Regions from separate parts of the Streptomyces sp. NPDC058751 genome, predicted to be linked through region 2. Evidence: riboswitches for the same ligand, from Rfam matches in the RefSeq annotation. Region 2 holds a riboswitch; each other region holds the start of a gene.

Region 1 (9,804 bases), on a different contig from region 2:
GCGAAGAAGATCCGGGTGCCCGGCACAATGCGGGGTATACGGGCGATCACACGACCGACCGCACTTCAGGCCCCCGCGCCGGCCGCACTAGGAGTTCCTGTGACCACCTACGTCATCACCGTTCCCGGGACGTTCGTCCACGGCCTCCCGGACGCCTCCCGCGCCGAGGTGGAACGCAGACTTCGCCCCCAGGACCCGCAGAACACGGACCTGGGCGAGAGCGAGGAGCTGAGCCTGCTGACCGTCGACGAGGACAACAGGTTCTCCGTCCGGCTGGAGGTCGAGGCGCCGGACCGCAGGAGCGCCGAGGCCGAGGCCGTACGGCTCGTCTCCGGCGCGATCCTGGACAGCGGCCTGTCCGCGGACGACGCCCCGCTGGGACCCGCCGCCGTCACGGGGATCGACAGCGAATTCTGACGCCGGGCCGCCGCGCCGCCCTCGCGGACGACGGCACGCCAGGGCCGTCCGGGACGCCCCGGACGGCGGTACGTTCCGCACCGCCGTGCGCCGTCGGCGGCCGTGACGGGGTTCAGACCGGACGTACGACGCTGTGGATGGCCTCCCGGCCGACGTATTCGACCGGCTCCTCGCTGATCCGCGCTCCGGGACTCGGCGCGTGGACCATCATGCCGTCACCCACGTAGAGACCCACGTGGCTCACGTTGGCGTGGAAGAAGACCAGGTCGCCCGGCTGCACGGCGCCGAGGTCGACCGTCGGGCCGGCCTGTGCCTGGTCCTGCGTCGTGCGGGGGAGCATGACCCCGGCGCTCTTCCAGGCCGCCTGGGTGAGACCGGAGGGGTCGTACGAACCGGGTCCGGACGCTCCCCACACGCACGGGCTGCCGATCTGGGCCCGGGCGAAGGCGACCGCCTCGGCGGCCCTGCTGTCCTGGCCGGTGGCCGGCGGTGCGGCCGCACCGGCGACGAGCCTGTCGATGTCGAACCCCGGGTTCGCGTCGGTGGCCCCGGGAGCGGCGGGCCACGCCTGCCCGCCGCCGCTCGTCCGCAGCGACTGCCGCCAGGCGTCGTCGACCGGCGGGGCGGCGGGAGGCATCGGCGCCGAGGGGGCCGCCGGGGGCATGGGGGCCGACGGGGCCACCGGAGGCATGGGCGCCGACGGGTACGCGGCCGGAGGCGGCGTGGACTCGTACACCGGCGACTGGGGCACCGGCGGCTGGGGCACCGGCTCGCTCACCGGAGGTGCCGGAGGGGGCTGGTACCCACTGGGACGGGCCGGAGTCTCGTACGAGAGAGGCAGGAGCACCGACTTCACCTCGGAGGCCGGGGGCGGCGGCTCGTACCCGAGGGGCAGGAGCACCGACTTCACCTCGGCGGTCGCCGGCGCCGGCTCGTACGCCCGGGGTACGGAGCCCGTCTCGAAGACCTGGGGCGGGGGCGCCGCCTGGAACGCGGCGGGCTGGGGCGCCGGTTGGAAGGCGGGCGACTGCGGGACCGAGGGGAACGTACCGGTCTGACCGACCGACGGAAACGTACCGGTCTGCGGGGCCGACGGGAACGCCACACCCTGCGGGACCGAGGGGAACGTACCGGTCTGACCGACCGACGGGAACGTACCGGTCTGAGCGGCGGACGGGAGCCCCACACCCTGCGGGACCGAGGGGAACGTACCGGTCTGACCGACCGACGGGAACGTACCGGTCTGCGGGGCCGACGGGAGGCGGGGCTGCTCCGTCGGCCGGTACTCGATCGCCGGCGCCTGCGCGACGGGCATGTTCTGCCGTGACACGTGCCGCGACATCAACTCCTGGGCGGCGGCGAGCTTGCGCCGGGCATTCTGCTTCTTGACCTGCGGGGAGGGCTTCTGCGGCGCGGCGGCCTGAGCGGGCACCGCGGGAAGCGCCGCACGGAACCCCGTTCCGGGTCCCGGTACCGCGGGGGACCCGGCCGCCGGACCCGCGGTCAGTTCCAGCGCGGGGCGCCCGGCCGGTTCCGAAGCCGGACCGGCGGTCAGCTCCAGCATCGGAGCGGCCGTCAACTCGGCGGCGGGCCGCATGATCTGTTCCAGCTCGTACACCGTCGGAAGGTCGGACGAGGACCCCTTGGACCCCTTCCCGCCTCCCTTGGGACGGGCACCGCCACCGCCACCGCCACGCCCCGGCTGCCTGTCGGCCGGGAGCGTGGCCGGCGCCACGGGTCCGACCCGGGAGCGCGCCCCGTCGAACCACTGCTGCATCAGGTTGTCCCGGTCCGCGTCGGAGACCCCGCTCCCTTGACCGGCGCCCCCTCGGCCCGGCCTGCGGGCGGAGTTCGACGAGGCGCGGGTCCCGTTGAACTTGCCGGTGGCGAACTCCGCCTGGTCGTAGAGGGACGAGAGCCGTCGGGCGACTTCTTCGCTGCTGGGCGGGGTGCTTTCCGGCGCCATGGAGTGGTGCTCCTTCCGTCGTCCGCCTACCGGGTTAGCTGTCGGGTTCGGGCGGACGATTCCGGAAGGTATGCCCTACGACCCCTGCCCCGAAAGGCAGTTGGCCGATTCACCCCAAGTTCGGTGGGTCCCCGGCTCCCGCTGCCACGAGGACAGGCAGGACTCGGCGGAGGCCGCGCCGCCCGGCGAGCTCCGCCGGAGGGAATCGGGCGGCCAGGTGGCCAACTTAGCCATGTTGTGCACCCGATGTGAAGATCCACGCCCCAGATGTCCGATACGTTTTCGTGACCTTCATCGCATCGCACCGCAGTGCGACGGAGAGGACACGGGCCGTGCTCGAAACGGCCGCTGAGCACGGCCGTTGAGGCGACCGGACCCGCTTCCCGACCCGGCCCCGGCCCCGATTCCCGCCCGTCCGGCCCGCCCCGTTGCGTACCGGTTCCTTCCCGGACGGACGGGCACACCCCGCCCCGGCCCGCCGGTCGCGCACCCGGCCGCCTCGGACGTGTCGAAAGTGTGCAGAGAACCGACTTTCCCCGGCACCTCGTTCGACATCGACGGCGCCTGCCGGTCACACCTTGACCGGTTCTGGCCGAACCGGCCGGATCACCGCTGTCGCCGCGTGCCGCCCGTACCGTCGTGGCACGTCAGACCACGAGAGCGAGCCGAGGACCCCACGTGCACGATGCGCCGATCTATGCCCAACTGATCTCCGAACGCGGCGACATACCGAGGCTCGTACGAAGCGAGGCCCGGCGGCTGCAACGCGACTTCGAGTGGATCCTGAGCTGGGATCCGTCGACCGGCGCCCCGCTCCCCTCGTCCGCCGCACGGCCGGCGTCCGGCGCCCGCCGCCCCCTGTCCGCGGCCCCCGACCCGGACGACCGGCTCGACGCACCCACCCCCCTGCCGTCCGGCCGCCAGGACCTGTCCGTCCCTTCCCGCCTGCCGGACGGGTCCTAGGGCCTGTCGTCAAATTCCCGTCTGTCCCGCGACGCCATGCACGCTCCCCCGAGCTCTTCGAGCAGGGGGGACCCCCACTCGCCGCACCAGGCGCTAGAGAACGTCCGGTTCGCCGCCCGGCCGGCCGGCGGGGAGCGGGTCGAGCCCGTCGCCGATCCGGGTCACCAGATCCGCGACCGTGGCGCCGGTGACCCGGTGCCAGGTCCGCGCGCGGCGGAGCATCGCGTGGTCACCGCCCTCGACCCGCACGGCGCTCGCGGAGGCACCCGCCTCCAGGGCCCGGCGGACGAGGGCGAACGACTCCGCGGGGTCGGTGATCCGGTCCCGGTCGCCGTGCAGCACGATCACGCGTTTGTCCCGGAGGTGGGCCACCGGCTCGCCCTCCGGGCACCAGGGCGCCAGCGCCACCACGGCCCTGACCTGAGGCGCGGCCGCGGCGCGCAGGGCCGCACGGCCGCCCATCGAGTGGCCCACGAGCACGACCGGCACCTCCCCCACCAGCGCGGCGAGTTCGTCCAGCGCCCGCAGGACGTCGGCGACGGGGTCGGCGTCCACGCCGTTCCACCCCCGGTAGCGGTAACGCACCTGCCCGACGAACGTGCCCCCCTCCGGCAGGGCTCGCGCCACGGAGCGCACGAACGGCAGCATCCGGGCGCGTGCCATGTTCCACGGCCGCAACGGGGCCCTGCTGTCGGCGGTGCCACCGTGCAGGACCAGCACGGCGGCACGCGCCGGACCTGCTGCGGGACGGACGACGCGACCTGGCCGCAGCGCGACGAGGGCACCTGTCGCCTTGGACAACGCCATGTGCTCCGTCCGCTCCGTCAGTCCGCGTTCTCGGGCCGCTCACGGTAGCCGTTGCGCCACTCCTGGTACAGACGCCAGAGGCGTGCCGCCTGCGGGCAGCGTCCCGACTCCCGTCGGCACGTACGGCAGTCGCCGACGTGACTGACGTAGGCGGTCTCGGGGGCGTCCCGCCCCGGTTGCGGATTCGGCATGGTCCTCGGCACCCGTCGGCGCGACGCGCCCCGGCGCGGCGTCGCTTCTCGTGCCGTACTTCCGCGCCGAGGGGTTCGGCGGATGCACCTGCCGCGGCCCGGATCCCGACCGCGGCGCGCGGGTGCCGTCCGCCGCGACGCCGGCCTTCGGCGACCCGCCGGGAACCCGCTCCGGTGTCAGTCGAGGAGACCGGTCTCGTACTCCTCCACGGCGGGGAGGGGCCTGCCGATCCGGGGCCTGCGGACCGTCAGCCGGGCCACCTCGAAGTCCATCTCGCGAGCCTCGGGAGGAGGAGGCGGGTGGTAACGGCCGGCGCACACGGACAGGTTGACGATGAGATAGGCGTGCCAGGACCGGCCCACTCCGCGCCGGTCGTCGAAGGCCCGGATCCCGTTGACCCACCACACGACCCGCTGGGCACCGAACTCGACCGTGAGATCGACCCAGGCACCCGGCCGAACGGCGCTGTTCCGGTAGTAGCGATGGGTGTTGCGCACGTGATTGGACAGTTCCAGCAGGTCCGGGTTGTCGGGGTGGTACTCGAAGACGTCGATCTCCTGGCCGCCGTCCCGCCACGTCCAGACGGCCGGCCAGGCCCCGACGACCGTCGGCAGCCTGACCCGCGTCTCCAGCACGTCCCCCGTGCGGACCATGAACCCTTCCGCGCTGTCCTCGGTGGTGAGGAGGCCCGCGTCCCAGTCGCCGTCCGGGCGCCGGGTGGCCCGGAAGCGGCCCGTCCGGGAGTAGGCGGGGTCGGTCACGAGATGGTCGAGTTTGCCGTCGTCCGGGTTGACCGGACCACCGTCGGGATAAGCCCAGGAACGGCCCGCGACCCATTGACGAGTCGAGGCGAAATCCGCAGTGAAGACGACATCGGACACGCGGCACTCCTCGATGACGGCGTTTCGCGTACGTCCGGTTTCTCCCCAGGAACCCGACACCCACGCCCCGTTCACCGCAACCCGCCACAAAACAACCCATCGGGGTGAACCGGTCGCACTCCGGCTCGCGCCGGTCCGGTGTTCACACCGGTGACGGCGCTTGATCCGACCGCCGACGACAGCGCCGCCGGGAACGGCAGACTGAACGCCATGACCTCACCGGATCCCAAGGCCGACCTCCACCACTACCTGCAGTCGGCCCGCGACGCCCTGCTCTGGAAGCTCGACGGTCTCTCGGAGTACGACGTCCGCCGCCCGTTCACCCCGACCGGGACCAACCTCCTCGGTCTCGTCAAACACGTGGCCACCGTGGAACTCGGCTACCTCGGCGACACCTTCGGACGGCCCTCCGACGAACCGCTGCCCTGGCTGGAGCACGTCTCCGAGACGAACGGTGACATGTGGGCCACCGCCGACGAGACACGCGAGTTCGTCGTGGGGCTCTACCACCGGGCATGGGCACACGCGGACGCGACCATCGACGCGCTGCCGCTGGACACGACCGGCAGGGTGCCGTGGTGGCCCGCCGGGAAGGACGAACTGACGCTGCACCACGCGGTCGTCCGCGTGATCGCCGATACGCACCGGCACGCCGGGCACGCCGACATCATCCGTGAACTCATGGACGGCGCCGTCGGGATGAACGAGAACAACGACAGCATGATGCCGGGCGACTCGTCGTGGTGGGAGGACTACCGGGCACGGTTGGAGCAGGCGGCCCGGGACGCCTCCAAGGACGGCTGACGCCGGGCCGGATCCGCCGGGACGGCCGCCGGGCCACGCGACCGCCGAATCCCCTCGGCCCGATCCGCGGGCCTGCTTCCGGGGCGACCCTCAGGGCGGCTTTCAGGACGGCGGGGTCCTCAGGCGCCCGGCCAGGCCCCGCGCCCCGCCAGGTCGAGGACGAGTGCCGCGATGTTCCACGCGTCGTCCTCGCCCCGGTGGTGCCTGCCCTCCAGGGGCAGTTCGGCGAGGCGCAGGGCCTGCGCCATTCCGGGCCGTTTCCGCAGCCCGCGGGCCGTGGTGAAGACGGCCTTGGCGTTGGTGTGCCGACGACCGAAGGGGTACGGGGTCGCCGTGTCGGCACACTGACGGGTGAACTGATGACGGTCGTAGTCCCCCCAGCTCGCCCACGGCCGCTCCCCCGCACGGTGCGACGCGGCCAACTCGCGGCAGGCGTCGGCGAAGGGGAGCCCCCGCTCGACCTCGTCCTGTGTCAGACCGGTGAGTTCGGTGCAGAAGGCGCTGACGGCCGACCGCGCCGGCCTGACCAGAAGGCGGTGCTTCTCCACCCGGACGCCCCGGTCCAGGTCGACGACCGTCAGACCGATCTCGATGATCTCGCTCACCGCCCCGGACGGAGGCCGCCCCTCCCAGCAGGTCGCCTCGACATCGACGACGTTCAGCAGTCCCCCGGTACCGTTCATGCGGGCGAGCGTAGAAGGCGGCACACCACCACGTCACCGGGTTTTCCGCCCCGCCCCACCGGCCCGCCCCACCGCCCCGCCCCACCGGCCCGCCCCACCGGCCCGTCACACGGCTCGGAGCGGCGGTCGGCCTCGGGCCACGGTCACGGGCGCGGCCAGGGACGGCCGCCGATGCGCTCGATGTCCGTGTTGAAACGCCGCAGGTAGGAGGCGAACGCGGCGATGTCCTCCTCCGGCCAGTCGGCCATGACGAGGTCCAGGGAGTCGACGAGCCCCTGCCGCTCCTGGTCGAGGAGGCGCGCCCCTTCGTCGGTGATGCGGAACTTGCGGGCCATACCGCCGTCGGGGTCGGGGATGCGCTCGACGAGCCCGGCGCGCATCGCCGCGGCGGTCTGCCGGTTGAGGGTGGAGGCGTCGAGCCCGAAGGCGTCGCTCAGCTCACCGATCGACATGGGCCCCTGGATCCGGATGCGACTGAGCAGGATGTAGGCGCTGCGCTCCAGGACCCCGTCCTTGGTGCGGCCGCCCCGGTGGTTCATCCATCCGTGGCGGCTGAGGAGCATCTGCTCGTACTCGACCTCGTGTGTGGGCCTGACCATCCGCCTGCCGCCTCCCGCTGTCACCCGGGCCGCGCGTCCCGCGCACATCGGTGCGGCCCGGCTCCATGCTCCCACACCCCCATGCACGAGCCACATTCCATGCATGTACCACATTGCATGCATGGCCCATATCGCATGCGCGATACACAGGACATGTACGATGCACATCCATTCGCCCTCCCCCTCAGACAGAACCCGAGGAGTCCCTCATGGACGCCCCCCAGCCCTCCGCCCGAGCGGGTGGCGTGGTCGCCACCCTCGCCTTCGCCGGCACCGTGGCGGCGATCATGCAGACCCTGGTCACTCCGCTCATCGCGGAGCTGCCCCGGATCCTGCACACCACCCCCGCGAACTCCGCCTGGGTCATCACCGTCACCCTGCTGGTCGCGGCCGTCTGCGTCCCGGTCTCCGGCAGGCTGGGCGACCTGCTGGGCAAGCGGCGGATGCTGCTCGCCTGCTCCGTCCCGCTCGTGGTGGGCTCGGTCGTGTGCGCGCTCTCCTCGTCCGTCGTCCCGATGATCGTCGGACGCGGACTACAGGGAATGGGCATGGGCATGGTGCCGCTGGGCATCGCCCTGCTGCGTGACGTGGTGCCGGCGGAGAAGCTGAGCTCCTCCATCGCGCTGGTCAGCGCCTCGATGGGCATCGGCGGCGGCCTCGGGCTGCCCATCTCCGCCGCGGTCGCCCAGTACGCGGACTGGCGCGTCCTCTTCTGGGGCTCCGCCGTGCTGGCCGCGGCGATCGGAACCCTGATCTGGTTCCTCGTCCCGGACGTGCCGGCCGGCGCCAAGGGTCAGCGCTTCGACGTCCTCGGCGCGCTCGGACTCGGCGCCGGACTGGTCTGTCTGCTCCTCGGCGTCTCCAAGGGAGCCGACTGGGGCTGGGGTTCCGCGACGACGCTCGGGCTGTTCGCCGCCGCCGTCGTGGTCCTGATCGCCTGGAGCGCCTGGGAGATGCGCACCCAGGACCCGCTGGTCGACCTGCGCACCACCGTCCGCCCCCGGGTCCTGCTCACCAACGTCGCCTCGATCTTCGTCGGCTTCGGCATGTACGCCAGCATGCTGATCATCCCGCAGCTCCTCCAGTTCCCGGAGGCCACCGGCTACGGTCTGGGCCAGTCGATGCTCGCGGCGGGTCTGTGGATGGCGCCCGGCGGCATCATGATGATGGTCGTCTCCCCGCTCGGCGGGAAGCTGACGGACGCCCGGGGCCCGAAGTTCACGCTGATCTGCGGTGTCCTCGTCATCGCCCTCGGCTACGGCCTGTCGCTGGTCCTCATGGGCTCGGCCTGGGGCCTCATGCTGACCGGCATGGTCATCAACAGCGGCGTCGGCCTCGCCTACGGTTCGATGCCGGCCCTGGTCATGAGCTCGGTCCCGCTCGCCGAGACCGCCGCCGCGAACGGCTTCAACACGCTCATGCGCTCGCTGGGCACCTCGGTCGGCGCCGCCGTCATCGGCGTCGTCCTCGCCCAGATGACGACCAGCGTGGCGGGCTACACCTTCACCTCCGAGAGCGGCTTCCGCACCGGCCTCGTCGTCGGCGGCTGCGTCGCCCTGGTGGCCGCGGCCGTCGCCGCCGTGATCCCGGCCGTCCGCGCCACCGCAGGAGACGACCGGACCGGCCCCACGGCCGCACCGGAGACGGCCACGGCCACGCGCTGAGATCCACCCGCGCCGGTTCCGACGGCCCCGTCCTGCGGTGCAGGCCGGGGCCGACTCGGGATTCGGGCTCGCGCGGCCTTCTACGGAACGTAGAACGTGGTGTCGCCGTACAGGTCATCCACTCCGTTGAGCCTCAGTCGCGCCGCGGCCACGAGAATCGACTCGTTGCCGATGCGGAAGGTCGGCCCCAGGCACCCGTCAAGCACCGTCGGGATCCTCCACCATGATCGACCGGACAGGCACTGGCAGGCGCGGCGGTGAGCGCAAGAGCGCCCACCGCGGACGCGACCACACTCACGGTTCGTGAATTCACGGGTTTTCCGTCCCCTGGTCGACCGCCCGGCAGCTTCCACCCCGGAAGTTGCAACAAGATCACCCCAGCGGACCGGTACGGCGTACGGGGAAACGGCTACTTCACCGAAGCCGTCGACGGCCGTCCGGCGTCGCTCGGCGTCGTCGGCCTGCCCAGGTAGGTGAGCGGTCCCGGGTCCTCGACGGGGATCTCGTGGAAGCCGAGACGGTCGTAGAACGCCCGGGCGGGCGTGTTCGCGGTGACCATGCCCAGGTGGACCGCCCGCACCCCGCGGTCGTGCAGGGCGGCCAGGAAGGTGTTCATCAGCGCCCTCCCGTGGCCGCGCCGCTGGAAGCCCGGCAGCAGGTCGATGTGCAGGTGGGCCGGATAGCCGTCGAGCTCGGGCAGGATCATCCGCTCGGGGGCGTGCAACAGGTCGACCATCTCCTCGCTGGGCGTACGAGGCGGTGTCGTGGGGGCCGGATAGCGGTGCGCGACGCGCGGGATCCACGTCTCGCGGAACCGCTCGACGAACT
Region 2 (9,804 bases):
AGGGCGCCGCGCCGCACCTCATCGCGGCCGCGATCGGCCAGAAGCTCGGCCGCCCCGTGCCGCTCCACGAGATCGGCCTGGCGGACGCGGACCCCGCGCCGGAAGTGGGCCTCGCCTTCCCCCGTGACGTCGGACAGGCGGTCCGGTCCGCGACGGACCTGTACCGCCTCGACCTCGCCGGGCGCAGAACGGGCGGCGGCATCTGGCAGTCCCTGGCCGGCTCCTTCGCCGTGAGCGCCTACGCGACCCCCGCCTCACGCTGGCTGATAACCCCGGCCGACAGTTCGGTGGCGCGCGAGGTGAGTCCGGGCGAGGGCTCCGGAGCGCCGCTGAAGGTCGGCCACAGCGATGTGCTGAAACTCCGCGAGGCAGCCGAGGACGCCAGGCGCTGGGACTCCAAGTACGGGGGCGGTGACTGGCGTTCGTCCATGGTGCCCGAGTGTCTGCGGGTCGAGGCGGCGCCCCTGCTGCTCGGCTCCTACTCCGACGAGGTCGGCAGGGCGCTGTTCGGCGCGTCGGCGGAGCTGACCCGGCTCGCGGGCTGGATGGCCTTCGACACGGGCCAGCAGGAGGCCGCGCAGCGGTACTACATCCAGGCGCTGCGGCTGGCCCGCGCGGCCGCCGACGTGCCCTTGGGGGGCTACGTCCTGGCCTCCATGTCCCTCCAGGCGACCTACCGGGGCTTCGGCGACGAGGGCGTCGACCTCGCCCAGGCCGCCCTGGAACGCAACCGCGGTCTCGCGACGGCCCGCACCATGAGCTTCTTCCGGCTCGTCGAGGCACGGGCCCACGCGCGCGCGGGCGACGCGCAGGCGGCCGGGGCGGCGCTGAAGGCGGCCGAAGGCTGGCTGGAGCGCGCCCGGGACGGCGACAACGACCCGTCCTGGCTCGGCTTCTACGGGTACGACCGCTTCGCGGCCGACGCCGCCGAGTGCTACCGCGACCTGAAGGCACCGCGCCAGGTGCGCCGCTTCACCGAGCAGGCGCTGTCGAAGCCGACGGAGGAGTTCGTGCGTTCGCACGGGCTGCGCCTGGTGGTGTCCGCGGTCGCCGAGCTGGAGTCCGGCAACCTGGACGCGGCGTGCGAGCAGGGCGTGCGGGCGGTGGAGGTCGCGGGGCGCATCTCCTCCGCGCGTACCACCGAGTACGTGAAGGACCTGCTGCACAGGCTGGAGCCCTACGGAGACGAACCCCGCGTGGCGGAGCTGCGGGAGCGGGCCCGTCCGCTGCTGATGGCTCCGGCGTAGGGCGACGCGCCCGGCGGCCCGGGCACGGACAGGGCACCACGGTCCCCGCGGCGCGAAGGAGACGCGGGGCACGGCCCTTGGGTTTGAGGGCGTTGTCAGTGGCACAGTGCACTATCGAGGCCGGGAGGTGGTGCGGATGCGGAGCGCCTACGACTGCGACGTGCTGGTGATCGGCGGGGGGATCGTCGGTCTGTCGACGGCGTACGCCATCACCCGGGCGGCACCGGGCACCCGGGTGACGGTGCTGGAGAAGGAACCGGGACCCGCCCGGCACCAGACCGGGCGCAACAGCGGGGTGATCCACAGCGGGATCTACTACCGCCCCGGCTCCCTGAAGGCGCGGTACGCGGTCCGGGGCGCCGCCGAGATGGTCAAGTTCTGCGCGGAGTACGACATCGCGCACGCCGTGACCGGCAAGCTGATCGTCGCGACGGAGAAGTCGGAGCTCCCCCGGCTGCACGGTCTGGTGCAGCGCGGCCGGGAGAACGGCATCCCGGTCAAGGAACTGGGCCCGGCCCAGCTCACGGAGTACGAGCCGGAGGTCCGCGGCCTCGCCGCCATCCACGTCGGCACCACGGGCATCTGCGACTACGGGGCGGTGGCCCGCCGGCTCGCGGAGGCGTCCGGGGCGGAGATCCGGTACGGGGCGCGGGTCGTGCGCGCCGACCGCCGCCCCCACCTCGGTGTCGCCGTGCGCACGGCGGACGGGGCGGTCGTCCGGGGCCGGGTGCTCGTGAACTGCTCGGGGCTGCACTGCGACGAGACGGCCCGGCTCACCGGCGACGACCCGGGGATGCGGATCGTCCCCTTCCGTGGCGAGTACTACACGCTGGCGCGGCCGGAGCTGGTGCGGGGCCTGGTGTACCCGGTTCCGGACCCCGCGTTCCCCTTCCTCGGCGTCCATCTCACCCGGGGCATCGACGGCGGGGTCCACATCGGCCCCAACGCGGTGCCCGCGCTCGCCCGCGAGGGATACGGCTGGGGAGTCGTCCGGCCCCGCGAACTGGGCGGGACCCTGTCCTGGCCGGGTTCGTGGCGGATAGCGCGGCGGCACTGGCGCTACGGGGCCGGGGAGCTGCGCCGGTCGGTGTCGAAGGCGGCGTTCACGGAGGCCGTGCGGCGGCTGCTGCCCGCGGTGACGGCGGACGACCTGGTCCCCGCCGCCGCCGGGGTCCGCGCCCAGGCGGTCCTGCGGGACGGCACCCTGGTCGACGACTTCCTGATCAAGGAGGGCCCGAGGACCGTGCACGTGCTGAACGCGCCGTCCCCGGCGGCCACCGCCTCCCTGCCGATCGGCCGCGAGGTCGCCCGCCGGGCCCTGGCGTCCCTGGCGGCGGCCTGAGCGACCGCCCTCCGCCCGCCCGGGCCCGGGCGGGCCGTCCGCCGGGCGGTGCCGCCCGGCGGCGGGACGGGCCGGCCTCGTGGCACCGCGCCCGTAAAATCGACCCCACTGTGTCTGATTTCCTCGACTCCACCGAAGAGACCCGGCCCGCCTCCGCCGAGGACGGCTCGCCGCGTCACCACCGTGCCCAGGGCGAGCCCCGCTTCCCCGACGGTCCGCAGGCGGATCCCGCCGGCTCGCACTTCGAGCGGCGGATCCGGAGTTTCCAGCCGCGCCGGAGCCGGGTGACGACCGGACAGGCCGACGCGCTGCAGCGGCTGTGGCCCAAGTGGGGTCTGGACATCGACGGACGGCGCACGCTCGACCTCGCGGAGCTGTTCGGGGCGGACGTCCCCGTCGTGCTGGAGATCGGCTTCGGCATGGGCGAGGCCACCGCGCAGATGGCGGCCGAGGACCAGGGGACCGGCATCCTCGCCGTGGACGTGCACACACCGGGGCAGGGCAACCTGCTCAACCTCGCCGAGCGCAACGGCCTGACCAACGTCCGCGTCGCCAACGGCGACGCGATCATCCTGCTCCGCGAGATGATCCCGTCCGCCTCGCTGAGCGGCCTGCGCGTCTTCTTCCCCGACCCCTGGCCCAAGAAGCGGCACCACAAGCGCCGGCTGATCCAGCCGGAGTTCCTGGATCTCGCCGCGACCCGCCTCGCGCCGGGCGCGCTCGTGCACTGCGCGACCGACTGGGAGCCGTACGCCGAACAGATGCTCGACGTACTGAGCGCGCACCCCGCCTTCGAGAACACCGCACCGGACGGCGGTTTCGCGCCGCGTCCCGAGTTCCGGCCGCTGACCCGTTTCGAGGGCCAGGGACTGGACAAGGGTCATGTGGTGAACGACCTCCTCTTCCGGCGCGTACAGCAACGAGACCAGCACACGCCGGGCGACTGACCCGCACCCGTCCGCCCGCGTCCGCCGGGACATCCCGGGGACCGTGGTCGCCGTCGCGGGCCGCGCCCTCCCTCGTTAGGGTCGATGCCGTGGCCATCCATCCGCCGTACCCGAACCGGACCGGCACCCCCGCGGGGCCCGCGCCGAGACATCCGCACTGGTGGCAGCGCAGTTGGGTGCGGTACGGAGCCCTGATCGCCCTGCTCTCGGTGTCGGGTCTGGTGATCCTCGCCCTGGTCCGCGAACAGACGGGGACCGAGGGCTTCCTGGTCGGCCTCGTACTGGCCGTGTTCCCCGTGCCGCTGCTCGTGGCCGCCTTCCGGTGGCTGGACCGGGTCGAGCCGGGCCCCTGGCGCAACCTGCTCTTCTCCTTCGCCTGGGGCGCCTGCGCGGCCGCGCTCATAGCGATCGTCGCCAACAGTTTCGCGACCCGCTGGATAGCGACGACGACCGCGGATCCGTCCGGCGCGGACACGCTCGGCGCGACCGTCATAGCGCCCGTCGTCGAGGAGTCGGCGAAGGCGGCGGCCGTCCTGCTCGTCTTCCTCTTCCGCAGACGGGACTTCACCGGCATCGTCGACGGTGTCGTCATCGCCGGGGTCACCGCCACCGGCTTCGCCTTCACCGAGAACATCCTCTACCTCGGCAACGCCTTCGGCACCGACCGGCTCAGCGGGGAGAGCGGGCTCGCCTCCGTCACCGCGGCGACCTTCTTCGTCCGTGTGGTGATGTCGCCCTTCGCGCATCCGCTGTTCACCGTGCTGACCGGCATCGGTTTCGGCGTCGCGGCGCTGTCCGCCGAACGCCGGCGTGTGCGCCGGGTGCTGCTCCCCCTCACCGGACTGCTGCTCGCGATGGGCATGCACGCGCTCTGGAACGGCTCGCCGCGCTTCGGCCGGTTCGGGTTCTTCGGGGTGTACGCGGCGTTCATGGTGCCCGCGTTCGGGCTGCTGACCTGGCTCGTCGTCTGGACCAGACAGCGCGAGCTGCGGACGGTCCGCGCCGAGCTGCCCGTGTACACGGCCGCCGGCTGGCTGGGCGCGGCCGAGCCGTGGGCCCTCGGCTCGATGCGGGCGCGGCGGCTCGCGCGGGAGTACGCCGGCCACCACCTCGGCAAGGGCGCGGCGCGCTCGGTGGCGGAGTACGAGGCGTACGCCACCTCGCTGGCGTTCCTGCGTCACCGGGGGCGCCGGGGCCGTGCGGGCACCGACTTCGTGGTGCGGGAGCGCGAGTTGCTGGAGGAGCTGTGGCGCCGCCGGGAGATCGCCCGTCCGGCCCTCGCCCACGCGGCCCGCGCCACGGCACCGCTGCCCACGCCGCCGCCCTGGCCGGCTCCCGGGTACGGGTACGTCGTCCCGCCGGCGCGACCGTACGGCCGGCCGGCGCAGGCCTCCGCGCCGGCCCCCCGTCCCGCGTACGACCCTTACCGCGCCTGAAAGCCGTCCCGTGGTTCCCGACGGGCGGCGACGGTGCCGCGCGCCGGCGGCCCGGGTGTCACGCCGACGCCCGCGACAGGAGTGTCAGTTCGTCGTCCGTCAGCACCAGGTCGGCGACCCCCAGCAGGGCCGGAAGTTGCTCCACCGTGCGGGCGGAGGCGATCGGCGCGGCGACGGTCGGCCGTGCGGCCAGCCAGGCGAGGGCGACCGTCGGGACGGCGACGCCGTGGGCGCCCGCGACCTCGTCGAGGGCGGCGAGGACCCGCGGCCCGCGTTCGGTGGCGAGGTGCCTGGCCGCGCCGCCCGCCCGGGGCGAGTCGACCGTCGTGCCGGGGCGGTACTTGCCGGTGAGGAAACCGGCGGCGAGCGCGTAGTAGGGGACGGCCGCCAGACCGGCCCGGGAGGCGACCTCCAGCAGGGAGCCCTCGTAGGTGTCGCGCGAGACCAGGTTGTAGTGCGGCTGGAGCGCGACGTACCGCGCGAGGCCCTCGCGGTCGGAGAACTCCAGGGACTCCCGCAGCCGCTCCGGGGAGATGTTGGAGGCGGCGATGTACCGCACCTTGCCGGCCTTCACCAGCTCGTCGAGGGCGCCGATGATCTCTTCGACCGGCACCTCCGGCTTGTCGAAGTGCGTGTAGTAGAGGTCGATGTGATCGGTGCCCAGACGGCGCAGCGAGGCGTCGGCCGCGGCCTTGATGTTGGCTCCGGACAGCCCCGGGTACGCGGGGTGCTGGCTGACCTTGGTGGCGACCACGATGTCCTCGCGGTTGCCGCGGCTCTTCAGCCATCTGCCGATGACGGTCTCGGACTCGCCGCCCTCGTTGCCCTCGACCCAGGCCGAGTAGGAGTCGGCCGTGTCGAGGAAGTTGCCGCCCGCGGCCGCGTAGGCGTCGAGCACGGCGAAGGACCGGGTCTCGTCGGCGGTCCAGCCGAAGACGTTGCCCCCGAGGGAGAGCGGGAAGACCTCGAGGTCGGACGGACCGAGCTTGCGAAGAGAAGTCATGTCCGGCGTCAACGCCCTTGCCGGACAGGCATATTCCGTCGGCTCCGGGGCCCGCGCGCGCCGTCGTCCGCGCCCGGACGACCAACAGCCCTGACGCCGGGGGGGGTTGACGTCAGGGCTGCCGGAGATCGGAGGTCAGGGGTTGATGCCCTTGCTCTGGAGCCACGCCGTCGGGTCGATGCCGGTGGCGGCGCCGCCCGGGTGCACCTCGAAGTGCAGGTGCGCCCCGGTGACGTTGCCGGTCGCGCCCACCCGCCCGATGACATCGCCCGTGGCGACCTTCTGGCCCACGGTGACGCTGATGGACGACTGGTGGGCGTACCAGAGCTCCGTACCGTCGTCGAGGGTGAGGACCGTGCGGTAGCCGTACGCTCCCGCCCAGCCCGCCTCGGTGACGGTGCCGCTGTGGACCGCCTTGAGGAGCGTGCCGGTGGGCGCCGCGAAGTCGAGCCCGGTGTGGTAGCCGGAGGACCACAGGGCGCCGGCCTCGCCGAAGGTCGAGGTCAGGGTGTACGAGGACGTCGGCAGCGCGTAGCTCTTGGCGAGCTCGGCGAGGCGCTCGGCCTCGGCCTTCTCCTTGGCCGCCTCCTCCGCCTTCTCCTTGACCGCGGCGGCCTTGGCCTCCGCCTCGTCCTGCTGCTTGGCTGCGAGCTGGACGGCCTTCTGCGCGGCGGCGGTCTGGGCGGCCTTCTGGGTGGCGGTGTCGGCCCGGTTCTGCTGGGACTGGGCCTGCTGCATGATGCGGTCGCGCAGCGCCTCACCGGCGTCGGTGGCGCCATGGGCCTCGTCGACGCTGGTCAGACCGGCGGTGGTGAGCGGAGTCGTGGAGCCCTGGGGAGTGCTGGATCCGCCGTCCGTCACCAGGGCCTTGGCGGACTCGGTGACCGACGACAGGTCGGGCATCGAGATGGAGACGGGCGCCTGGTCCGGAGAGGCGCTGGCGATGCCACCGCCTCCGACTGCGGCTATGACGCCGACGCCGAGAACCGTGGAGCTGCGGGCGAGTCCTCCGCCGCCGCTGCGCTGCTTGCCCGTGCGGTGCCGGCCGCGGACGGGAGCGACGGAATCCGCGGTGGGATTCCACTCCTCCCAGGGACCCTCGTCCTTGCCGTAGCCGAAGGTGTGCGTTTCGTTCGGCGCGAACGGGGTTGGCTGAGCGGGCCGGTTGGACGCCACGTGGGCGCACTCCTTTCCTTCCTTGCCGCCTACCGGGTTAGCTGACGGGTTCGGAGCAGGAAGGTCTCCTACGGGCGTACTGCCACCGTGTCTCCACGGCGGATTACGCTCGATTCACCCCACGAGATGGGTCCCCGGTTCCCTTGCGGGATTCGGCGCGTGCGCACGGAGCCGTCTCTTGTGACGGTTGTGACGACCGCGCTGCGTTATCGAACGTTAATAGACCCAGGCACCGAATTCCAAGCTGTTCCGGCTGATCATTAACGGCTCTTGGCCTGGACTTTGGGGTCATGGGTGACGAAAAACGGGCGAGTTGACCGGATGTCGCTTGCATCGATTTTCCTGACGGCCGGTCAGTTGTCATGCAAAGGCAAACGGTCGGTCACCGTTGGTGACCGGGCCAGGGGTGCGGCCGTGAAGAGGGGGCCGCGTTGAACTGCGACGGGGTGAAAACACCAAGGGCCGGAACTCGTGAATCCGAGTTCCGGCCCTTGGCCTTCAGTAGCGGGGACAGGATTTGAACCTGCGACCTCTGGGTTATGAGCCCAGCGAGCTACCGAGCTGCTCCACCCCGCGTCGTTGAGACCAGTGTACGCCATCCGCGGGACCCGAAGCACATCCGTTTAAACACGCCCCTCCGGCGACGCGGACGCCCGGTCCGCGAGGTGCCCGTTGGGGGCCTCCGCGCGGGCCGCGTACTCGGGGAGGACGACGACCTCGGCGCCCGCGGCCGCGAGGAGCCCGCTCCCGTCGGCGTCCGTGACGAAGGTGTCGGGCTCGCGCCAGGCGGTGACGATCCGCCGCACACCGGCGTCGAGGATGAGGCGGGCGCACGGGACGGGCCGTGAGGCGCGGTGGGCGCACGGCTCCAGGCTGCTGTAGACGGTGGCGGCGGCCAGCCGGGGATCGGCCGGGTCGATCTTGGCGAGGGCGGCCTCCTCGGCGTGCACGACGGGGTCGCCGCCCTCGCGGGAGTGGCCCCGGGCCAGCTCGGTCCCGTCGGCCGCGACCACCACGGCGCCCACGCTGAACGCGGTCCCCGAGGGCGGGCACAGCTCCGCCAGCTCGCAGGCGAGCTCCAGCCAGCGCCGGTCCGCGGCGGAGGCGAGCGGGCCGGTGCCGGGCGCGGTGGGGACGTACCGGATGAGCACGACGTCGCCGACGGGCCGGGTCTCCACCAGCCGCATCCGCCCCGGAGGGTAGTTCCCGGTCCCGAACAGCCGCGGCGCGTCCGGCTGGCCGACGAAGAGGGGGGCGACGGCGAGCTGCAGTTCGTCGGCGAGCTGCTCGCCGACGAGCTGGGTGTGGACCTTGCCGCCCCCTTCGACCATGAGGCGGCGCACGCCCCGTACGTCGTGGAGGTGTTCCAGCAGCACGCGCCAGTCGAGTGCGGGGCCGGTCGGGACGACGTCGACGCCGGCGAGGCCGTCCAGCGCGGCGGCGGCCCGCGGCGCGCCCCCGTCCGTCGTGTAGACGACCTTCTCGCCGCCCGTGTGCCAGAACTGCGCCTTCGGGTCCAGTTCGCCGGATCCGCTGACGGTGACCTTCAGCGGGTACTCGGGGCGGCCGTCGGCGACGCGGGCCGCGCGCCGTTCCGCGGAGTTGACCAGGAGCCGCGGGTTGTCCGTGCGCAGGGTGCCCGCGCCCACCAGGATCGCGTCGCTGGAGGCCCGCACCTCGTCGACCCGGTCGAAGTCGGCCGGGCCCGAGAGCAGCAGCCGCTCGGGGCCGGTGTCGTCCAGGAAGCCGTCGAGGGAGACGGCGGCGGACAGCAGGACGTAGGGACGGGGCATCGGAACGCATCCTCCGGTCGCACGCGCACAGGGCCGAGCGCAGTGGTTCAAGTTTTAAACAATACCTAGACTGGTCTCATGACGACCCGCTGGCTCTCCGCCGCCGAACAGCGCGCCTGGCGCTCGTACATCTCCGCTAGCTCCCTCCTGGCGGACGCCATCGACCGCCGGCTCCAGGCGGAGGCGGGGATGCCCCACCTTTACTACTCCATCCTGTCCCGGCTGTCCGAGGCTACGGACCGGCGGCTGCGGATGACCGACCTCGCCGAGGCCCTGAAGATCACCCGCAGCCGGCTGACGTACGCGGTGGCACGGCTGGAGAAGGACGGCACGGTACGCCGCGAGGGCTGCCCCACCGACAGGCGCGGACACATGGCCGTCCTCACCGACGAGGGCATGGCACTCCTGGAGCGGGTGGCGCCCGCGCACGTCGAGACGGTACGGACGGCGGTCTTCGACCATCTGACGCCCGAGCAGGTGGGGCAGCTGGAGGAGATCTGCGGAACCATCACCCGGGCCATCCAGAGCGGGGATCCCGGGGCTCCCGGGGAGGATCTGCCGTGGCGGCGCCGTTCCTGCTCCTCGTGAAGCGCTCGACGCGGGCCCGAACCCCCGTTGCTTGAAGTTTTAAGCAGATGTAGGGTCTCGTTCCGAGGCTGTGCTTCAAATCTGAAGCACAGCTCGTGCGAACCCGCCGGACGGAGAGACACCATGCGCGACCACCCCACCGCCACCGTGCGCACCCGCGTCCGCGTACCCCTGCGCTTCGGCGACGGCTACTCGGTCGACGCCGAGCTCGTGACCTTCCACGGCCTCGACGACGGCGAGGAGCACCTGGCCGTCGTCCTCGGCGAGATCGG
Region 3 (9,804 bases), on a different contig from region 2:
CCCGGCCGGCGGTGCGCGGCCCCCTTCGGCCACCTCCCGTCCGGCGGCACCACCGCTTTCGCTCTCGGCATGGCCCCCTTCCCCAGAGACGTACGTCCTGTACATTTTTTACAGACATCGATCTGAGGAGGCGCGCCATGGACAGCCCGTCCGCCCGCTACGTCCTGCCCGAGTTCACCGAACGCACGAGCACGGGGGCGCGGACCCTGGATCCGTACGCGAAGCTGCTCGGCGAGCGGATCGTGTTCCTCGGGACACCGATCGACGACGCCTCGGCGAGCGACGTGACGGCGCAGCTCATGTACCTGGAGCACCGGGCGCCCGAGCGGGACGTCTCGCTGTACATCAACTCCCCGGGCGGCTCCTTCAGCGCGATGACCGCGATCTACGACACGATGCGGTTCGTGGCCTGCGACGTCGAGACGATCTGCCTCGGCCGGGCGGAGTCGGCCGCGGCGGTGCTGCTGGCCGCCGGGACTCCGGGCAAGCGGCTCGCGCTGCCGGGGGCCCGCGTCCTCCTCCGGCAGCCCTCGCTCCCGGAGCCGGTCGAGGGACGGGCCGACGATCTGGCCGTCCGGGCGGAGGAATTGGTCCGCACCCGCGAGATCCTGGAGGAGATGCTCGTGCGGCACACGGGACGCAGTCCGGAGCGGGTCGCGGCGGACATCGAGCGCGACAGGGTCCTCGACGCCCCGGAGGCGCTGGCCCACGGGCTGATCGACCGGATCGTCCCGGGCCGCAGGCCCTCCTCCCGGACGCCCGGCGCGAGGTGAGCGGCCGATGATCCCGGACCTTCCCCCGCTGCCCGCCCTGACCCGCGCCGAGGCCGAGCTGATCGACCGCTATCTCGACGTGGTCGACCTGCTCGGCCGGATCAACCCGTCCCGCCCCGGAGACACCTACGGCGGTCTGAGGGCCGCTCAGGCACTGGTCGGCAAGGCGGTGGCCCTGCGGGACGCCCTCACCCTGATGCACCAGCGGGGCGAGAGCGAGGTGCACGCCCCGACGCTGGCCCAGGCCCTGCGGGTGCTCGACGGAGAGCGGCGGGCGGCCCGGGTCACCGTGCCGCCCGGGCCGGGAAGTTGACGAACCCCCACCGAAGGTCCCGTACCCGCCGGATCCCCATGACGGCCGACGACGACTCAAACGGACCGGATGGAGTACCCCCCGATGGCGTATTCCTCGATCCTTTCCGCGACCCCTCCGAGTTGCGCAACACGCGGGGCCCAGAAGCCGGATGAGGCCCTTCGCCGCAGGTGCGGGCCTCGTCGGTGTCCCCAACACGTGCTCGAACGGAGGGATGTTCACTAGAACGGGTGAGTGGTGAGTAAGCCCACAAAACGCCGGTTCCGCTCGGATTTTCCGACTCTGATGAGTCAAGATCCCTTCCGACGACAAGCCCCCGCCACAGCGGCGGGGCGGTCCGGGCGGACGCCGAGTCCTGCCGCCGCCCGGATGCCCGGTCGACAGAAGTGCATCGGCAGGAGTGGAGGACCCAGCTAGACGGGCCGCCGGAGCAGTTTCCGGGCGGTCCTTGGGGTGAAGCCGCAACCGCGGCCGGGCAACTTCGCCAGCCCGAATCCGACAGGTCATCCTTCACAGGCGGCTGACGAAGGGTTGCGCATGACTGCGCTCAATCGTGTCCCGTCGCTGTGGACCCGGGCCGGTACGGCCTCGGCGCTCACCCTTGCCGCGGTGGGCGGCAGCCTCGTGGTTCCCGGCGCCGCGTCGGAGGCCGAGGCGGCCACCGTCGCGACGAGGGCACTCCAGGTCGCGGCGTCGAAGCACGGCTCCCCGTACAAGTGGGGCGCCACGGGGCCGCACCGGTTCGACTGCTCCGGGCTCACGCTCTACTCGTACAAGAAGGCGGGCAAGAAGCTGCCTCGTACGGCCGCGGCCCAGTACAACAAGACGCACCACGTCTCGGCCTCGCGCCGCAAGGCCGGTGACCTCGTGTTCTTCCACTCGGGGCGGAACGTGTACCACGTCGGCATCTATGCCGGTAAGGGCAAGATCTGGCACTCCCCGAAGACCGGGGAAGTGGTCAAGCTCCAGAAGATCTGGACGAGAAGCGTCTGGTACGGCAGGGTGGGCTGACCCTTTCGCCCGGGGCGGCGGACCCCGCCGCCCCGGAGCGGGCCCCCAGGGCCCTGGGGCCCTTGACGGGCCCCTGACGGGCTTCCGACGCCCTATCGGCTTCCGAGGGATTCCAGGACCAGGACGAGGCCCAGGACGGTGAGGGCGCCGCCGGTGAGCCCCGCCACGGCCCGTGCGGCCCGCGGCCCGCGCAGCCACCGTCCGAGCCGGTCCACCAGGAGCGCGACCGCCGGGAACCACACCAGGGCCAGGGCGACCACGATCAGCGCGAGCAGCAGGGTCCGCGGCATCGCGGGGCTGCCCGCGGGCACGAACTGCGGGAGCAGGCTGAGGAAGGTGACGGGCGCCTTCGGGTTGAGCGCGTTGGTGACGAAGCCCTGCCGCAGCGGACGCGTCCGCCGGACCGTCTCCCGCGTTCCCGCCTCGCGCGTCGCCGCCCCGTGCGATGCCGCGGCCGAGCCCGGCTCCCCCGCCGTCTTCCCGTGCGCGCCCGCGCCGGAGCCCGCCGCCCCCGTCGCCGTCCCGCCGGCCGCCGCCTCACCCGGACGGCCCGAAGAGCGGAGCGTGCGCAGGCCCAGGTACAGCACGTAGGCCCCGCCGAGCAGTTGAAGCGTCCTGAAGAGCGTCGGCACGGCGGCCAGGACCGCAGCGACCCCGGCGACGGCGAGCGCGGTGTGGACCAGCAGCCCGCCCGCGATGCCGAGGGCGCACGCGACCCCGGCCCGGCGGGAGACGAGCGCGTTGCGTACGACGACGGTGAAGTCCGCGCCGGGCATGGCGACCATGCCCGCGGCGACGCCCGTGAAGGCGATGAGCTGTGCGTCCATGCCCTCAGACTGCCCGGCACGGGCCTTCAGCAGGTATGTCGAATAATCTGGGCCGGTCTTAAGCAGTCGTTTAGACCGGGCAGGGTCCCGACGGGACCGGGAGGGGCGCGATGTACGACCCGACGCGGCTCGCGGCGCTGGTGGCGATCGCCGAGGCGGGGTCGATCACCCGGGCCGCCGAGCGCCTCGGCTACACCCCGCCGGCGCTGTCCCAGCAGGTGGCGAAGCTGGAGCGGGAGACGGGGGCGACGCTGCTGGTGCGCTCCCACCGCGGGACCCGGCTCACCGGCGCGGGTGAACTGCTGGTCGTACGGGCCCGCCGGGTCCTCGACGAGATGGAGCTGGCCCGGCACGAACTGGCCCGTCTGACGGGGCTGTCGGGCGGCACCCTGCGGCTCGGCACCTTCCAGACGGCGGGCATCCATCTGCTGCCGCCCGTGCTCAGCGCCTTCCGCCGGGCCCACCCGGACGTGGCGCTCGCGGTCGCCGACCACGAACCGCCGCACGGGATCGCGGCGGTCGCCGCCGGCGAGGTGGACCTGGCGCTCACCCACGCCTACCAGCCCGCCCCGCCGGTACCGCTCCCCTCGTCCGTGACCGTGGAGCCCCTCCTGGTCGAGGAACTGGTGCTGGTGACCGCCCCCGGTCACCTTCTCGCGGACGGCTCGACGCGGCTGCCGCTCGCCGGCCTCGCCGGGCAGCCGCTGATCAGCATGGCCCCGGACCACCCTCCCCGGCAGGGGGTGGAGGCCGCGCTCGCCGAGGCGGGGGCCACACCGGCCGTGCTCGTCGAGACCCCCGGGTACGCCCTGGTGTGCGCGCTGGTCAGCGCCGGGCTCGGGGTCGCGGTCGTACCGGAGATGGTGGCGGCCACGGCGGCGACGCCGGTGGGCACCAGGCTGCTGGAGCCGGGGGACCTGCGCCGTACGATCTCGGTCGTCCACCGGACGGACGTGACGGCGCCCGCGGCCGACGCCTTCCGTGCCCTGCTGCGCGGTGCCTTCGGGCGGGCCGGACGGCACCGGGCCGCTGCCCGGCCCGATGTCCGAGGGCGCCGGGAGGACGCGCCTCAGGGCTCCTGAGGCCACCCGGCCGGCACCGGCCGGACCGGTACCGTCCACGGGATCTCGACGGAGACCGTCTTGCCGCCCTCCCGGGTCGGGCGGACGGTGAGCCTGCCGCCGCACTCGGCGGTCAGCCAGCGGATGATCACCATGCCGCGGCCGTTGTCCTGCTGGACGGCCGCGGGCAGCCTCTTCGGAAAGCGCGGATGGCTGTCGGTGACACCGATGCGCAGACGCTCCTCGCGGTCGAGGCACACGCCGACCGTGAAGGTGGGCGACTGCCCGAAGGTGTGCTGCACGGCGTTGGTGGCCAGCTCGGAGACGATCAGACGTACGGTCTCGGCCACTTCGCAGTCCCCCGGCAGACCCCATTCGGACAGGACGTCGGCGACGAATTTACGGGCCGCGGAAACCGAGACCGGATCGCTCGGCAGTGTGACGGATGCTTCCTGATGGTCTGCCATGGCGACGTTCGTCCCTTTCCCACGGGACCGGAACCCGACACCGAGCGGATGGTTCGAGTACGGTCCCGGACTGGTGCTTGCGCCAGACTGCCATTACCGGGCCGGTCGCGGGTGCGATCCACCGAGTAATGCATATATCTGTCGCTCGATGCGGTGAACTCTGCGTCGGCAGAGCGTATTCGGACGACTTGGAAGGAGTAAGGAGAACAGTCATGCAGCACGGTCCCGCGGTGCGCCGCCGCAAGCTCGGTGCCGAACTGCGCGCGCTCCGCGCGGGCACGGGTCTCACGAGCGGAGAGGCGGCCCGCCTGCTCGGCTGGCACCAGTCGAAGGTGAGTCGCATCGAAACCGGCACCAGCGGGGTGAAACCGGCCGATGTGGAGCGCCTGCTGCACGCGTACGGCGTCGAGGATCCCGAACTGCGCGACCTGCTGGTCGTCCTGGCGGGATCCGAGGGGAACGGGCGGCACCACTGGTGGCACGCGTACCGCGGGGTGCTCCCGCCGGCCTACCGCGACTTCATCAGCCTGGAGTCGAGCGCCAGCGGCATGCGCACCCTGGAGACCTCGGTCGTACCCGGACTGCTGCAGACGCCCGAGTACGCCCGCGCGGTGACACGGGCCGCCGTGGGCGGACTCGAGGAGAGCAAGCTCGACGCCCTGGTCGAAGTGCGCCTGGCCCGGCAGGACGTACTGCGCTCGGACCCGCCGCTCGAACTGTCCGCCGTCCTGGACGAAGCGGTGTTACGGCGGGAGGTCGGAGGCCCCGACGTCATGGCGCGGCAGCTGCGCCGGCTGCGGGAGGCCGCCGCCCTGCCCCAAGTGCGGCTCCAGGTACTGCCGTTCGCTGCCGGGGCGCACATCGGGGTGACCGGCCCTTTCGTTATTTTCTCATTTCCGAACACAACCGATCTGGATGTGGTTGTTCTCGACCACTTGACGAGTAGCCTCTATCTCGAACGGAAAGAAGACCTCCAGGCCTACACCGAGGCCTTCAACGCCCTTCAGTTCCACGCCCTTTCGCCCGAGGACTCGTCGGACTACATCGCCGGGATAGGTGACGGCGCGTAAGGAGGCACGTCATGTCTGCAATGCCTCGGTACGTACCTTCCAGCACTTCTCTGCACCATGTGCGATGGCTGCGCAGCAGCCGCAGTACCGGGATGAACAACTGCGTCGAGACGGCACGCCCGAGCACCGGACCATGGTCCGGAATGGTCGCGGTGCGCGATTCCAAGAACACGGCGGGACCCGCCCTGCTGTTCGGCCCGGACGCCTGGGAGGGGTTCATCACCGGACTGAACTGACCCCGCACGGTTCACCGTTCCACCGCACCACCGGCCGGCCGCCCCTGCGGACCACCGGCCGATCGCTCCACCCGATCGTCGACCGATCGCTCCACCTGTTCACCGGTTCCGGCTGATCACGTCCACCGCGTGCCCGATCTGCTCCTCGGTGAGGTCCGCGCGGGCCGTCAGCCGCAGTCGTGAAACACCGTCGGGCACCGACGGGGGACGGAAACAGCCGACGGCGAGGCCCGCCTCGCGGCAGTCGGCCGCCCATCGCACCGCCCGTTCGGGGGACGGTGCCCGCACGGAGACGACCGCGGCGTCCGGTCGTACCGCGGAGAGACCCTCCGCCGTCAGCCGCGTGTGCAGCGCCCTGGCCACCTCGCGCGCCCGGGCCGCCCGCTCCGGCTCACGGCGCAGCAGCCGCAGCGCCGCCAGCGCCGCGCCGGCCGCCGCCGGAGCGAGGCCGGTGTCGAAGATGAAGGTGCGCGCCGCGTTGACCAGATGGTCGATGACGGCCGCCGGGCCGAGGACGGCGCCGCCCTGGCTCCCGAGCGACTTGGACAGGGTGACGGTCACGACGACGTCCGGGTCCCCCGCGAGCCCCGCGGCGTGCGGGGCGCCCCTGCCGCCGTCGCCGAGGACACCGAGCCCGTGCGCGTCGTCGACGACGAGTCCGGCGCCGTACTCCCGGCAGGCGAGGGCGAGTCCGGCGAGCGGGGCCGCGTCGCCGTCCACCGAGAAGACCGTGTCGGAGACCACGACCGCGGGTCCGTCGTGGGTGCCGAGCGCCTTGCGCACGCCGTCGGGGTCCGCGTGACCGACCACCTGCGTCGTGCCCCGGGCCAGTCGGCAGCCGTCGATCAGGGAGGCGTGGTTGCCCGCGTCCGAGACGACCAGCGAACCGTGCGGCGCGAGCGCGGTGACGGCGGCGAGGTTGGCCGCGTAGCCCGAGGACAGGACGAGCGCGGACTCGAAGCCGCAGAAGTCGGCCAGTTCGCGTTCCAGCTCGCCGTGGAGTTCGGTGGTTCCGGTGACGAGCCGGGAGCCCGTCGCGCCGCCGCCCCACCGGCGCGCGGCCGCGGCCGCACCCTCGGTGACCTCCGGATGGCGGGTGAGCCCGAGGTAGTCGTTGCTCGCGAGATCGAGGAGCGGCGACTCGGCGGGGCGGGGGCGCAACGTACGCACGAGTCCGGCCCGGCGGCGCGCCTCGGCCTGCTCGTCGATCCAGCCGAACGCCATGTGTCCTCCGGGTCTCGCCGCATTCGCGGTGGCGGTGATTTGTAGGCAGTTCACAGACCCTAACGGTCGCTCCGCGTGCCCATGATGTGGCAATACCCACACGTCGAACCGTCTCTGTTGTGCAAACTCTCCTTGGCCGGGAGCGGTCGCATGGTCCAGGATCGGACCTCATGGACCTGCTGAACACGCTGGTGGACAAGGGGCTTCGGCGCGAGCTGCCGACCCGCGACGAGGCGCTGGCCGTACTGGCCACCTCCGACGACGACGTACTCGACGTGGTGGCCGCGGCGGGCAAGGTGCGCCGTCACTGGTTCGGCCGACGGGTGAAACTGAACTACCTCGTCAACCTGAAGTCGGGCCTGTGCCCGGAGGACTGCTCGTACTGCTCGCAGCGCCTCGGTTCCACGGCCGGCATCCTCAAGTACAGCTGGCTCAAGCCCGAGGAGGCGTCCAAGGCCGCGGCGGCCGGGCTCGCGGGGGGCGCCAAGCGGGTCTGCCTGGTGGCCAGCGGGCGCGGCCCGACGGACCGTGACGTGGACCGGGTCTCCGACACGATCAGGGCGATCAAGGACCAGAACGAGGACGTCGAGGTGTGCGCCTGCCTCGGTCTGCTCTCCGACGGCCAGGCCGAGCGGCTGCGCGAGGCGGGCGCGGACGCCTACAACCACAACCTGAACACGTCCGAGGGGACGTACGGGGAGATCACGACCACCCACACGTACGCCGACCGGGTGGACACCGTCCAGAAGGCGCACGCGGCGGGGCTGTCCGCCTGCTCGGGCCTGATCGCCGGCATGGGCGAGTCGGACGAGGACCTCGTCGACGTCGTGTACGCGCTGCGCGAGCTCGACCCCGACTCCGTTCCGGTGAACTTCCTGATCCCGTTCGAGGGAACCCCCCTCGCCAAGGAGTGGAACCTCACCCCGCAGCGCTGTCTGCGCATCCTGGCCATGGTCCGCTTCGTCTGCCCGGACGTCGAGGTCCGGATCGCCGGCGGCCGTGAGGTGCACCTGCGCACCCTCCAGCCGCTCGCGCTGCACCTGGCCAACTCGATCTTCCTCGGTGACTACCTCACCAGCGAGGGCCAGGCGGGCAAGGCGGACCTGGAGATGATCGCGGACGCGGGCTTCGAGGTGGAGAACGCGGGCGAGGTGACGCTGCCCGAGCACCGCGCGCCGTCCGGCGGCGGCTGCGGATCGCAGGCGGACGCGGGCTGCGGATCGCACGGCGACGCCGGCTGCGGATCGCACGCCGGAGCGGGCTGCGGGTCCCACGAGGGCGGCGGCGTGTGCGGTTCGGCGCCCGCGGTACCGGCCGAGGCGCCCGCCGACGCCCGGACGGACCTGGTCTCCGTGCGCCGCCGCGGTGCCGGAACGGACGTCGCGCCCAATGCCTGACCTGTCCGTACGGGAACTGCTCGACCTCGACCGGCGGCACGTCTGGCACCCGTACGGGCCGATGCCCGGGCGCCAGGAGCCGCTGGTCGTGGAGTCGGCGAGCGGGGTGCGGCTGCGGCCGGCCGACGGCACGGGCGAGCTGGTCGACGGCATGTCGTCCTGGTGGTCGGCCATCCACGGCTACAACCACCCGGTCCTGAACGACGCGGTGCGCGGCCAGCTGGACCGGATGAGCCATGTGATGTTCGGCGGGCTCACCCACGAGCCCGCCGTCCGGCTGGCGAAGCGGCTGGTCGACATCTCGCCGGACGGCCTGGAGCACGTCTTCCTCTCCGACTCCGGCTCGGTCTCGGTCGAGGTCGCCGTCAAGATGTGCCTCCAGTACTGGCGCTCGCTCGGCCGCCCCGGCAAGCAGCGGCTGCTGACCTGGCGGGGCGGCTACCACGGGGACACCTGGCAGCCCATGTCGGTGTGCGACCCCGAGGGCGGGATGCACGAGCTGTGGCAGGGCGTGCTCCAGCGCCAGGTGTTCGCCGACGCGCCGCCAGCCGCGTACGAGGAGTCGTACGCGGACCAGCTGCGCGAGCTGATCGGGCGCCACGCCGACGAGCTCGCCGCCGTCGTCGTGGAGCCGGTGGTGCAGGGCGCGGGCGGGATGCGCTTCCACTCCCCGGCGTACCTTCGGGTGCTGCGCGAGGCCTGCGACGAGCACGGCGTCCTGCTGGTCTTCGACGAGATCGCCACGGGTTTCGGCCGTACGGGTGAGCTGTTCGCGGCGGACCACGCGGGCGTCACCCCGGACGTGATGTGCGTCGGCAAGGCGCTGACCGGCGGCTACCTGACGATGGCGGCGACGCTGTGCACCTCGCGGGTGGCCGACGGGATCTCGCAAGGTGACGTCCCGGTGCTCGCGCACGGCCCGACCTTCATGGGCAACCCGCTCGCCGCCGCGGTGGCGTGCGCCTCGGTCGACCTGCTGCTCGGGCAGGACTGGCGGACCGAGGTGAAGCGGATCGAGACGGGGCTGCGCGACGGTCTCGCGGAGGCCTCCGCGCTGCCCGGTGTCCGGGACGTACGGGTGCTCGGCGCGATCGGGGTCGTCCAGCTGGACCACGAGGTGGACATGAAGGCGGCGACGGCGGCCGCGGTGCGCGAGGGCGTGTGGCTGCGGCCGTTCCGCGACCTCGTCTACACGATGCCGCCGTACGTCACCGGCGACACGGACCTGGCACGGATCGCCCGCGCGGTGTGCGCGGCGGCGCGGGAGGGCTGAGATGACGATACTGGTGATCACGGGGACGGGCACGGAGGTGGGCAAGACGGTCGTCACCGCCGCCGTCGCCGCCACGGCCCTCGCGGCCGGGCGGTCCGTGGCCGTCCTGAAGCCCGCGCAGACGGGTGTACGGCCGGACGAGCGCGGCGACG

The links. Region 2 has a riboswitch for cyclic di-AMP ahead of ACFW6B_RS33460 (M23 family metallopeptidase). Riboswitches for the same ligand answer to the same signal wherever they lie in the genome.
Region 1: another riboswitch for cyclic di-AMP. It lies ahead of ACFW6B_RS24300 (C40 family peptidase); the one in region 2 lies ahead of ACFW6B_RS33460 (M23 family metallopeptidase).
Region 3: another riboswitch for cyclic di-AMP. It lies ahead of ACFW6B_RS10385 (C40 family peptidase); the one in region 2 lies ahead of ACFW6B_RS33460 (M23 family metallopeptidase).

Annotation. Positions count from the first base shown of each region.
Region 1 is NZ_JBHYPZ010000027.1:16,999-26,802, reverse strand. It holds gene ACFW6B_RS24305 (hypothetical protein) at 100-417, shown strand; gene ACFW6B_RS24300 (C40 family peptidase) at 530-2,383, opposite strand; cyclic di-AMP (ydaO/yuaA leader) riboswitch at 2,391-2,562, opposite strand; gene ACFW6B_RS24295 (hypothetical protein) at 3,062-3,346, shown strand; gene ACFW6B_RS24290 (alpha/beta fold hydrolase) at 3,440-4,153, opposite strand; gene ACFW6B_RS24285 (hypothetical protein) at 4,171-4,344, opposite strand; gene ACFW6B_RS24280 (beta-glucanase) at 4,522-5,226, opposite strand; gene ACFW6B_RS24275 (DinB family protein) at 5,437-6,030, shown strand; gene ACFW6B_RS24270 (exonuclease domain-containing protein) at 6,150-6,713, opposite strand; gene ACFW6B_RS24265 (MarR family winged helix-turn-helix transcriptional regulator) at 6,857-7,312, opposite strand; gene ACFW6B_RS24260 (MFS transporter) at 7,522-8,976, shown strand; gene ACFW6B_RS24255 (hypothetical protein) at 9,057-9,182, opposite strand; gene ACFW6B_RS24250 (GNAT family N-acetyltransferase) at 9,386-9,804, opposite strand, start outside.
Region 2 is NZ_JBHYPZ010000047.1:17,223-27,026, forward strand. It holds gene ACFW6B_RS33435 (MFS transporter) at 1-1,247, shown strand, start outside; gene lhgO (L-2-hydroxyglutarate oxidase) at 1,384-2,589, shown strand; gene trmB (tRNA (guanosine(46)-N7)-methyltransferase TrmB) at 2,700-3,536, shown strand; gene ACFW6B_RS33450 (PrsW family intramembrane metalloprotease) at 3,626-4,972, shown strand; gene ACFW6B_RS33455 (aldo/keto reductase) at 5,031-5,975, opposite strand; gene ACFW6B_RS33460 (M23 family metallopeptidase) at 6,111-7,151, opposite strand; cyclic di-AMP (ydaO/yuaA leader) riboswitch at 7,163-7,319, opposite strand; tRNA gene ACFW6B_RS33465 (tRNA-Met) at 7,654-7,727, opposite strand; gene ACFW6B_RS33470 (dihydrofolate reductase family protein) at 7,775-8,944, opposite strand; gene ACFW6B_RS33475 (MarR family winged helix-turn-helix transcriptional regulator) at 9,023-9,532, shown strand; gene ribA (GTP cyclohydrolase II) at 9,656-9,804, shown strand, end outside.
Region 3 is NZ_JBHYPZ010000008.1:102,536-112,339, forward strand. It holds gene ACFW6B_RS10375 (ATP-dependent Clp protease proteolytic subunit) at 138-773, shown strand; gene ACFW6B_RS10380 (hypothetical protein) at 781-1,086, shown strand; cyclic di-AMP (ydaO/yuaA leader) riboswitch at 1,439-1,620, shown strand; gene ACFW6B_RS10385 (C40 family peptidase) at 1,624-2,097, shown strand; gene ACFW6B_RS10390 (LysE family translocator) at 2,190-2,924, opposite strand; gene ACFW6B_RS10395 (LysR family transcriptional regulator) at 3,035-4,006, shown strand; gene ACFW6B_RS10400 (ATP-binding protein) at 3,994-4,452, opposite strand; gene ACFW6B_RS10405 (helix-turn-helix domain-containing protein) at 4,665-5,522, shown strand; gene ACFW6B_RS10410 (DUF397 domain-containing protein) at 5,534-5,758, shown strand; gene ACFW6B_RS10415 (8-amino-7-oxononanoate synthase) at 5,858-6,982, opposite strand; gene bioB (biotin synthase BioB) at 7,153-8,379, shown strand; gene ACFW6B_RS10425 (adenosylmethionine--8-amino-7-oxononanoate transaminase) at 8,372-9,652, shown strand; gene bioD (dethiobiotin synthase) at 9,654-9,804, shown strand, end outside.